Linked DNA regions of Endozoicomonas sp. GU-1. The protein of the gene in region 2 interacts with the protein of the main gene of each other region in a pairwise test. Links are inferred from orthologs where the notes say so. Each region holds a gene or a part of one and is shown on either strand. Other genes may lie near its edges.

Region 1 (3,700 bases), 1.9 Mb from region 2 along the record:
GGTGCAGCGGCTGCAGGCGCTGGCTGGCTGACAGCCGGTGCTGCTGCGCCACCAGACACTTCAACGTCAATCACCAGATCACCCTGACTCAGGGCATCACCTTCCTTGACGTGAATCGCAGTCACCACCCCTGCTACCGGGGAAGGCACTTCCATGGTCGCTTTGTCGGACTCCAGAACAATCAATGAGTCTTCCAGGGCAACGGTGTCCCCAACCTTCACACTCACCTCAATGACCGGCACATTTTCAGCACCGATATCGGGTACATGCACCGACTCAGTCCGGGAGCCACCGGCGGCCGCTTCAATCACCGGGGCTGCCGCCACGGGGGCTTCTGCCGGCTGCCCACTGTCCGCTATGGGCTCGACAACCTCAGATGCTGCTGCAGCCATCTTAATCATCGGAGCACCTTCGCTGACATTGTCACCCATAGTCAGCAGCACTTCTGTCACCACACCATCCCGTGGTGCCGGGACTTCCATGGTGGCCTTGTCAGACTCCAGAACAATCAGGGAGTCTTCGGCCGAGACCGTATCACCGGGCTGGACGCAGATTTCGATGACTTCTGCCTCACCACTGCCGATATCCGGAACTTTGATGATTTCGTCACTCATTCCTCATACCTTCTCTTCAGTTCCGGACTTAGCAATACAGAGGGTTAGCTCTGGACGGGTCAATATCAAACTTCCTGATGGCCTCGCTGACCACGGACGCTTCCAGCTCACCATCCTGAACCAGTGCATACAGGGCAGCCACCACGATGAAGTAACGGTCTACCTCGAAGAAACGACGCAGCTGTTCACGGGTGTCAGAGCGACCAAATCCATCGGTACCCAGCGAAACAAAGGGTGCCGGCACAAACTCACGGATCTGGTTGGCGTACTGGCTCATATAGTCAGTTGCGGCGATAACCGGACCTTTACGGCCAGACAGCTGCTGTTCAACCCAGCTGACTTGCTTATCAGCTTCAGGGTTCAGCATGTTGTAACGTCTGGCGTTCTGACCATCCCGGGCCAGCTCGTTAAAGCTGGTTGCGCTCCAGATATCCGATTCCACGTTGAACTCATCACGCAGAATACCGGCAGCTGCGCGGACTTCCTCAAGGATCGTGCCACAACCCATCAGCTGGACCTTAAGCCCCTGGTTACGGGAATTTTCTTCCAGGTTGTAAAGCCCCTTGATGATGCCTTCGATTACTTCAGGGCCTTCCGGCAGCGCTGGCTGACGGTAGTTTTCATTCATGGCGGTGATGTAGTACCAGACATTGTCACCATCGCCATACATACGTTGCAGACCGTTCTGGATAATCACCGCCATCTCATAGCCATAGGTTGGGTCATAGCTGATGCAGTTCGGTACGGTGGATGCCAGAATATGGCTGTGGCCGTCCTGATGTTGCAGACCTTCACCGTTCAGCGTGGTACGACCCGCAGTAGCACCAATCAGGAAGCCACGGGCCTGGATATCACCCGCTGCCCAGGCCAGATCGCCAGTGCGCTGGAAACCAAACATGGAGTAGAACGCGTAGAACGGAATCATCGGCACGTTGTTGCTGCTATAGGAGGTCGCCGCAGCAATCCAGGCGGCGTGGGCACCCGCTTCGTTAATGCCCGCTTCGAGAATCTGCCCCTGTCTGGATTCTTTGTAGAACATCACCTGGTCGGAATCTACCGGCTCATAGTTCTGGCCTTCCGCAGAGTAAATACCCAGCTGGCGGAACATACCTTCCATGCCAAAGGTACGGGCTTCATCCGGAATGATCGGTACAATGTGCTTGCCCAGACTCTTGTCTTTGGCCAGCGCACCCAGAATGCGGACGTAAGCCATGGTGGTGGAGATTTCCCGTTCGCCACTGCCTTTGGTCACCGCTGCAAAGTCCTCAAGGCCCGGAATTTCCAGCTTAACGTCGGTTTCTACGCGGCGTTGGGGAATAAAGCCGCCCAGCTTTTCACGACGCTTGCGCATGTACTTCATTTCCGGGCTGTCAGCGTCGGGTTTGAAGTACGGCAGGGTCTCAATGTCTTCGTCTTTGATCGGCAGGTCAAAGCGGTCACGGAAGTGCTTCAGGTCATCAACCGGCAGCTTCTTGACGTTGTGGCTGACGTTGGCCGCTTCACCGGTGGTACCGGTACCGTAGCCCTTAACCGTCTTGGCAAGAATGACGGTAGGCTGGCCGTTATGGTTAACCGCCTCGTGGTAGGCAGCGAAGACTTTGTAGGGGTCATGGCCACCACGGTTCAGACGCCAGATATCATCATCCGACAGGTGTTCAACCAGCTTCAGCGCTTCCGGGTCACGGCCAAAGAAGTGCTCACGGGTCCAGGCTCCGCCTTTTGCCTTACAGTTCTGGTAATCACCGTCAACGGCCTTGTCCATCACTTCCTGCAGCTTGCCATGCTTGTCCTGGGCCAGCAGCGGATCCCAATGACGGCCCCAGACGACCTTGATAACGTTCCAGCCAGCCCCCCGGAAGATACCTTCCAGCTCCTGAATGATCTTGCCGTTACCACGGACCGGACCATCCAGACGTTGCAGGTTACAGTTGACCACGAAAATCAGGTTATCCAGCTTCTCACGACCGGCCAGGGAGATGGCACCGAGAGATTCCGGCTCATCCATCTCACCATCCCCGAGGAATGCCCAGACCTTACGGTTTTGATCCTGGGACATGCCACGGTTAATCAGGTACTTCATGAAGTGGGCCTGATAGATCGCCTGCAGAGGGCCGAGGCCCATGGATACGGTCGGGAACTGCCAGAACTCAGGCATCAACTTGGGGTGAGGGTAGGAGGAAAGACCATTGCCATCCACTTCCTGACGGAAATTATCCAGCTGGCCCTCGTCCAGACGACCTTCCAGAAAAGCCCGGGAGTAAATACCGGGCGCAACGTGCCCCTGGTAATAAATCAGATCGCCTTCGCGGTCACTGCCCTGGCCGTGGAAAAAGTAGTTATACCCGATGTCGTACAGAGTGGCACTGGAGGCGAAGGAAGAGATATGTCCACCCAGGCTGCTGTCCTTCCTGTTGGCGCGCATCACCATAGCCAGCGCATTCCAGCGGACCAGGGAGCGAATACGACGCTCCATAAACAGGTCGCCGGGCATACGGGCTTCTTTTTCCGGTGGTATCGTATTGCGATACGGCGTGGTAATCGCGTAGGGCAGCTGCGTACCTTTGGCACGAGCATGCTGGGAAAGCCGGGTCAGCAGAAAATGAGCACGGTCTTCACCTTCCTGCTCCAGGACGGAATCCAGTGCTTCCAGCCATTCCCTGGTTTCTATTGGGTCGATATCATGCATACAAATCGGCTCCGGGATCGATACTGCTAAAACAAACTTTGTGATCGTTATTGTTAATGGTTGATTACTTGCAACATCAAGCATACGAACAAGTTTCGTCTAACAGCCAAAGCTTTAAAAAAAAATTGATACTGATCAAATGCAATATAACTACAAGATAAGCAATTCCCGCAATGAGTACCAGTACTTACATGTATTTTTATTGCAAAAAGTATTGATTTTTATAGAAAAACTTCGCAACAGAGACAACAAAAACAAACACTTTTACTCACAATCTATCAACCCAGGATTTTATTGGCTAAAACCCGAACTGTCTCAGGGTCTGCCAACAGAAATTTGGGTATCGTTTAATAACTGATGTCATCAGACACATAATGACCTGCAAACAGGGCTTTTAAAT
Region 2 (3,752 bases):
CAATTGCTGAATTTGATTATCCAGTTTTTTCTGATGATTTATAAAGGCACCCTGCCTATTCTGATGCTCTGTTAACAGGCCATCACTATCAGCATAAAAGGCTTCTGCCCTGGTTAATCCGTTATACAGAGGATTATATTCACGACTTGCCCGTTCAGCAGAAAAATAGAACGCATAGGTTTGCGATACCAGAATCGAGCCTCTATCCATAACCCGAGCGGTGATAACAACTTCTGTATCGGTATCTGGAATCGGGCTTATGGTTATTGGTCGATTCATTGCCAGGGGTTCCATTTTTAAATGAGTAAGTTGATCTGAATAGACAGAACCCAATTCCTTTATCTCCAACAACTGGTCGATATCCCCTCCCTCAGCGTACATGGTTCCCCTGCCATTCGACCGGGTTCGAACATCAACATCAAGCTCAATCATGTTGAAGGCATTGGTTGGCGCCCTCACGTTTGCACCGGATTTTTTCAATGAAACTGACAGCTGTTTTTCCAGATATCGGGCAACATCTGAAGCGGCATATTTTTGATCAACATAAACGGAATCTGATCCAAGGCGTCCTCTGGCGATAAGGCTCTTGGCAAGCTGGTTGGCAATGACATTCCAATATTGAGTAAATGGAACAGGCTCATATTCCGGTGAGGATACTGCCAGCAACCTGGTTGAAGGAAATAGTCCACCGATCATTAATAAACCTGTAACGACTGACAGGTATAACTGCTTATTAAACACGATACATCCCTATACTGCTTTTTTATTTCAATGTAGCATGTGCAACCTTATTCGTGTTCAGGCTACCTGAACCACTACTCTGAACAAAGTCAGAAATCCGGCATAACAAAATAAGAGCCTGATTTATCAGCCCGATAAAACTGGAAATAATGATAAACCTCAATCGATTATTGACCGAATTCGCTATAGAATCGCCCTCTTTTGTCCAGAACAGGGGTAATGACCTGAATGGATAACCCGTTTTTGGGTGGTGTCTGCGCCTCCCCCCCAGCCATCTCATGAATAAAAGACGATGCTTAACCAGATATTGCCAGTTTTTTTATCTGGCCTGATCATGCTTTCCGGCTTTGTCCAGGCCAACGCCACAGCTTCTGCTGTCCCGTCAGTGGCGGAACCAGACGCTGAGTTCACCCTCTCTGAAGAGCGCTCTCCATGGGCAATAACCCTGTTCGATGACAATCCTCAGGAGAATCAGGCACGTCTCTGGTCCCAGACAAAACTCATGTTCGGTCTGGGCGTTGGTGTGATTGGTGCCCTGGCCGTTATGCCGGAGTCCTTTACCAACTGGGATAAGTCTGACATGAAACAGTTCCACAAAAAGTGGTGGGATAATGTCAGTTCAGGCCCGGTGATGGATGAAGATGACTTTTTCCTGAACTACGTCACACACCCTTACTTCGGTGGTGTTTACTACATCGTTGCACGGGAGTCTGGTTACAACCAGTGGAACTCCTTTGTCTACTCCTTCCTGATGTCCACCTTCTACTGGGAGTACGGTATCGAAGCCATCGCTGAAGTGCCTTCCATTCAGGATATTATCGTAACGCCCATTGGCGGCTGGTTATACGGTGAATGGGCTTACCAGAAGAAGCGCTCGATTGTCGACAATGATGGCCTGGTATGGGGCTCTGCCGGCCTGGGCTCCACGGCGCTGTTTTTCCTGGATCCCGTCGACAGTATTGACCAGTGGATCAATGGTGACCGTGAACAGCCCGTTATGGAAGACTTTGATATCCGTCTGACATTTGCTCCAACCTTTTATCAGGTAGAGAATCAGGATGAAAACCGAAACTATTTCGGCCTGGTCATGACATTCCGGATGTAAGCCTCCTAGTGATGAGAAACAGGGCATTCCAGCCCTGTTTTGCATTAAAATAAGCACAAACTGATTTTTATACTTTTTACTGGTCAAAGGATGAACAAGGAAAAGCGCACACAGATTTTTACCCGGCTTCGGGACGCTAACCCCAACCCAACGACCGAGCTAAACTACAGTACACCTTTTGAACTGCTTGTCGCGGTGATACTGTCTGCCCAAGCCACCGATGTAGGGGTCAACAAAGCCACCGATAAACTTTATCCTGTTGCCAGTACCCCTGAGGCAATACTTGCTCTGGGTGTTGATGGCCTGAAGGAGTACATCAAAACCATCGGGTTATTTAATGCCAAGGCAGAAAACGTTATCAAAACCTGTCAGATGCTGATTGATAAGCACAATAGCGTGGTACCCGATAACCGGAAAGATCTTGAAGCGCTTCCCGGCGTTGGACGAAAAACGGCTAACGTCGTTTTAAATACCGCCTTTCAGCAGCCCACCATGGCGGTGGACACCCATATTTTCCGGGTATCAAACCGAACGGGCATTGCCCCCGGCAAGGATGTGCTGGAAGTGGAAAAACGGCTGGCGAGACTGGTTCCCAAAGAGTTTCTGATGGATGCCCACCACTGGCTGATCCTCCATGGCCGTTATGTGTGTAAAGCAAGAAAGCCACAATGTGGTAGCTGCATGATTGAAGACCTTTGTGAGTTCAAGCAGAAAACATCTTAGACTGACTCACTTTAAACAGGGAAATATCCGCTCATGGCATTCCATTATGGCGTAATAGAAGGGCTGTATGACCAGGAAAACCAGTGGTCCTGGGAGTCCAGGAATGCCTATGCCAGCTTCTGTGCAAAGAAAGGTTTCAATTTCTATATCTACGCACCAAAGAATGATCCTTATCTGCGCGAACAATGGAATCAACCCTGGCCAGAACAGGATTTCCACCACCTGAACACACTGGGTTTGTCGCTTAAACAGAACAATGTGCGTTTTGGTATCGGACTAACGCCGTTTAATGTACGGGAACTGAACCATAAAAGTCGCCAACAGCTGCAACAGAAAATCGCCAGCATCAATCAACTGAATCCACAGATTCTCTCTATTCTCTTTGATGATTTCAGTAACGACATTGATGACCTGGCAAAAACCCAGGCTGACATTGCCAAATTTATTGCCGCAGAAAGCACCGCGACCCAATTTATTGTCGCAGGCACCTACTACTCAAAAGACCCGTTATTGCAGAGAGTCTACGGCACCATGCCCAAAGGCTACTGGTCTGATCTGGGCCAATACCTGGACCCACAGTTTGATATTTTCTGGACAGGCGACCACGTTATTTCCCTTGGCTATGACCAGCCAGGCTTGCAGGAAATGACGGACCAGTTCCAACGCAAACCCTTCCTCTGGGACAACTACCCAGTCAATGATACCGAATGGCTGAAACACCGGCTCAGACTCTATACCTTCACCGGCCGCCCGTGGCAAATCAGCGACTGGTGCCGTGGCCATGCCGTTAACCCGATGATCCAGCCCCGGCTATCCATGATACCGCTGGCCACTCTGGCTGACCTTTACCAGCAGCAAGACCGGTTTGATGGCCATGCCAGCTTCAGGAAGGCAGTGGTTGATCTTTGCGGTCAATCGCTGGCATCGGCCATCGAAGACAACCTGCTCTATTTTACCGAAGAAGGCACGTTGAACTTTTCCGGTTTCACCCGCAAACGCCTGGAAAACACCTTTTCGGTGTTTCAGTCCGAAACAGCCCAACCGTACGTCCGAGAAATTCTCACATGGTTGCAGTCCGGCGAAAAATGCTAGACTGCACTGCAATTGATTCCAACTATCCGATTTCTTTCCAGAACAATAAATGACCGATTCCCTGACTATGACCTCCAAAACCCTGCAACTG

Evidence for each region.
Region 1: the proteins of nth (region 2) and aceE interact in binary tests that used the Escherichia coli proteins (3 or more experiments, as listed by UniProt). The link is inferred for Endozoicomonas sp. GU-1 from one-to-one orthologs.

What each region holds. Positions count from the first base shown.
Region 1 is NZ_CP114771.1:2,991,830-2,995,529, forward strand. Bases 443-3,700 are described here. They hold aceE (pyruvate dehydrogenase (acetyl-transferring), homodimeric type), read right to left. Parts: upstream 3,301-3,700; coding sequence 643-3,300; downstream 443-642. Other genes in these bases: O3276_RS12245 (dihydrolipoyllysine-residue acetyltransferase), read right to left, coding at 443-614. Also shown: more of O3276_RS12245, read right to left, coding at 1-442. UniProt on the Escherichia coli protein: Component of the pyruvate dehydrogenase (PDH) complex, that catalyzes the overall conversion of pyruvate to acetyl-CoA and CO(2).
Region 2 is NZ_CP114771.1:4,874,920-4,878,671, reverse strand. The notes cover bases 885-3,752. They hold nth (endonuclease III), read left to right. Parts: upstream 885-1,936; coding sequence 1,937-2,569; downstream 2,570-3,752. Other genes in these bases: dapE (succinyl-diaminopimelate desuccinylase), read left to right, coding at 3,711-3,752; O3276_RS20325 (beta-N-acetylglucosaminidase domain-containing protein), read left to right, coding at 2,603-3,661; O3276_RS20335 (DUF3943 domain-containing protein), read left to right, coding at 1,034-1,846. In the rest of the region: O3276_RS20340 (hypothetical protein), read right to left, coding at 1-696. UniProt on the Escherichia coli protein: DNA repair enzyme that has both DNA N-glycosylase activity and AP-lyase activity. The DNA N-glycosylase activity releases various damaged pyrimidines from DNA by cleaving the N-glycosidic bond, leaving an AP (apurinic/apyrimidinic) site.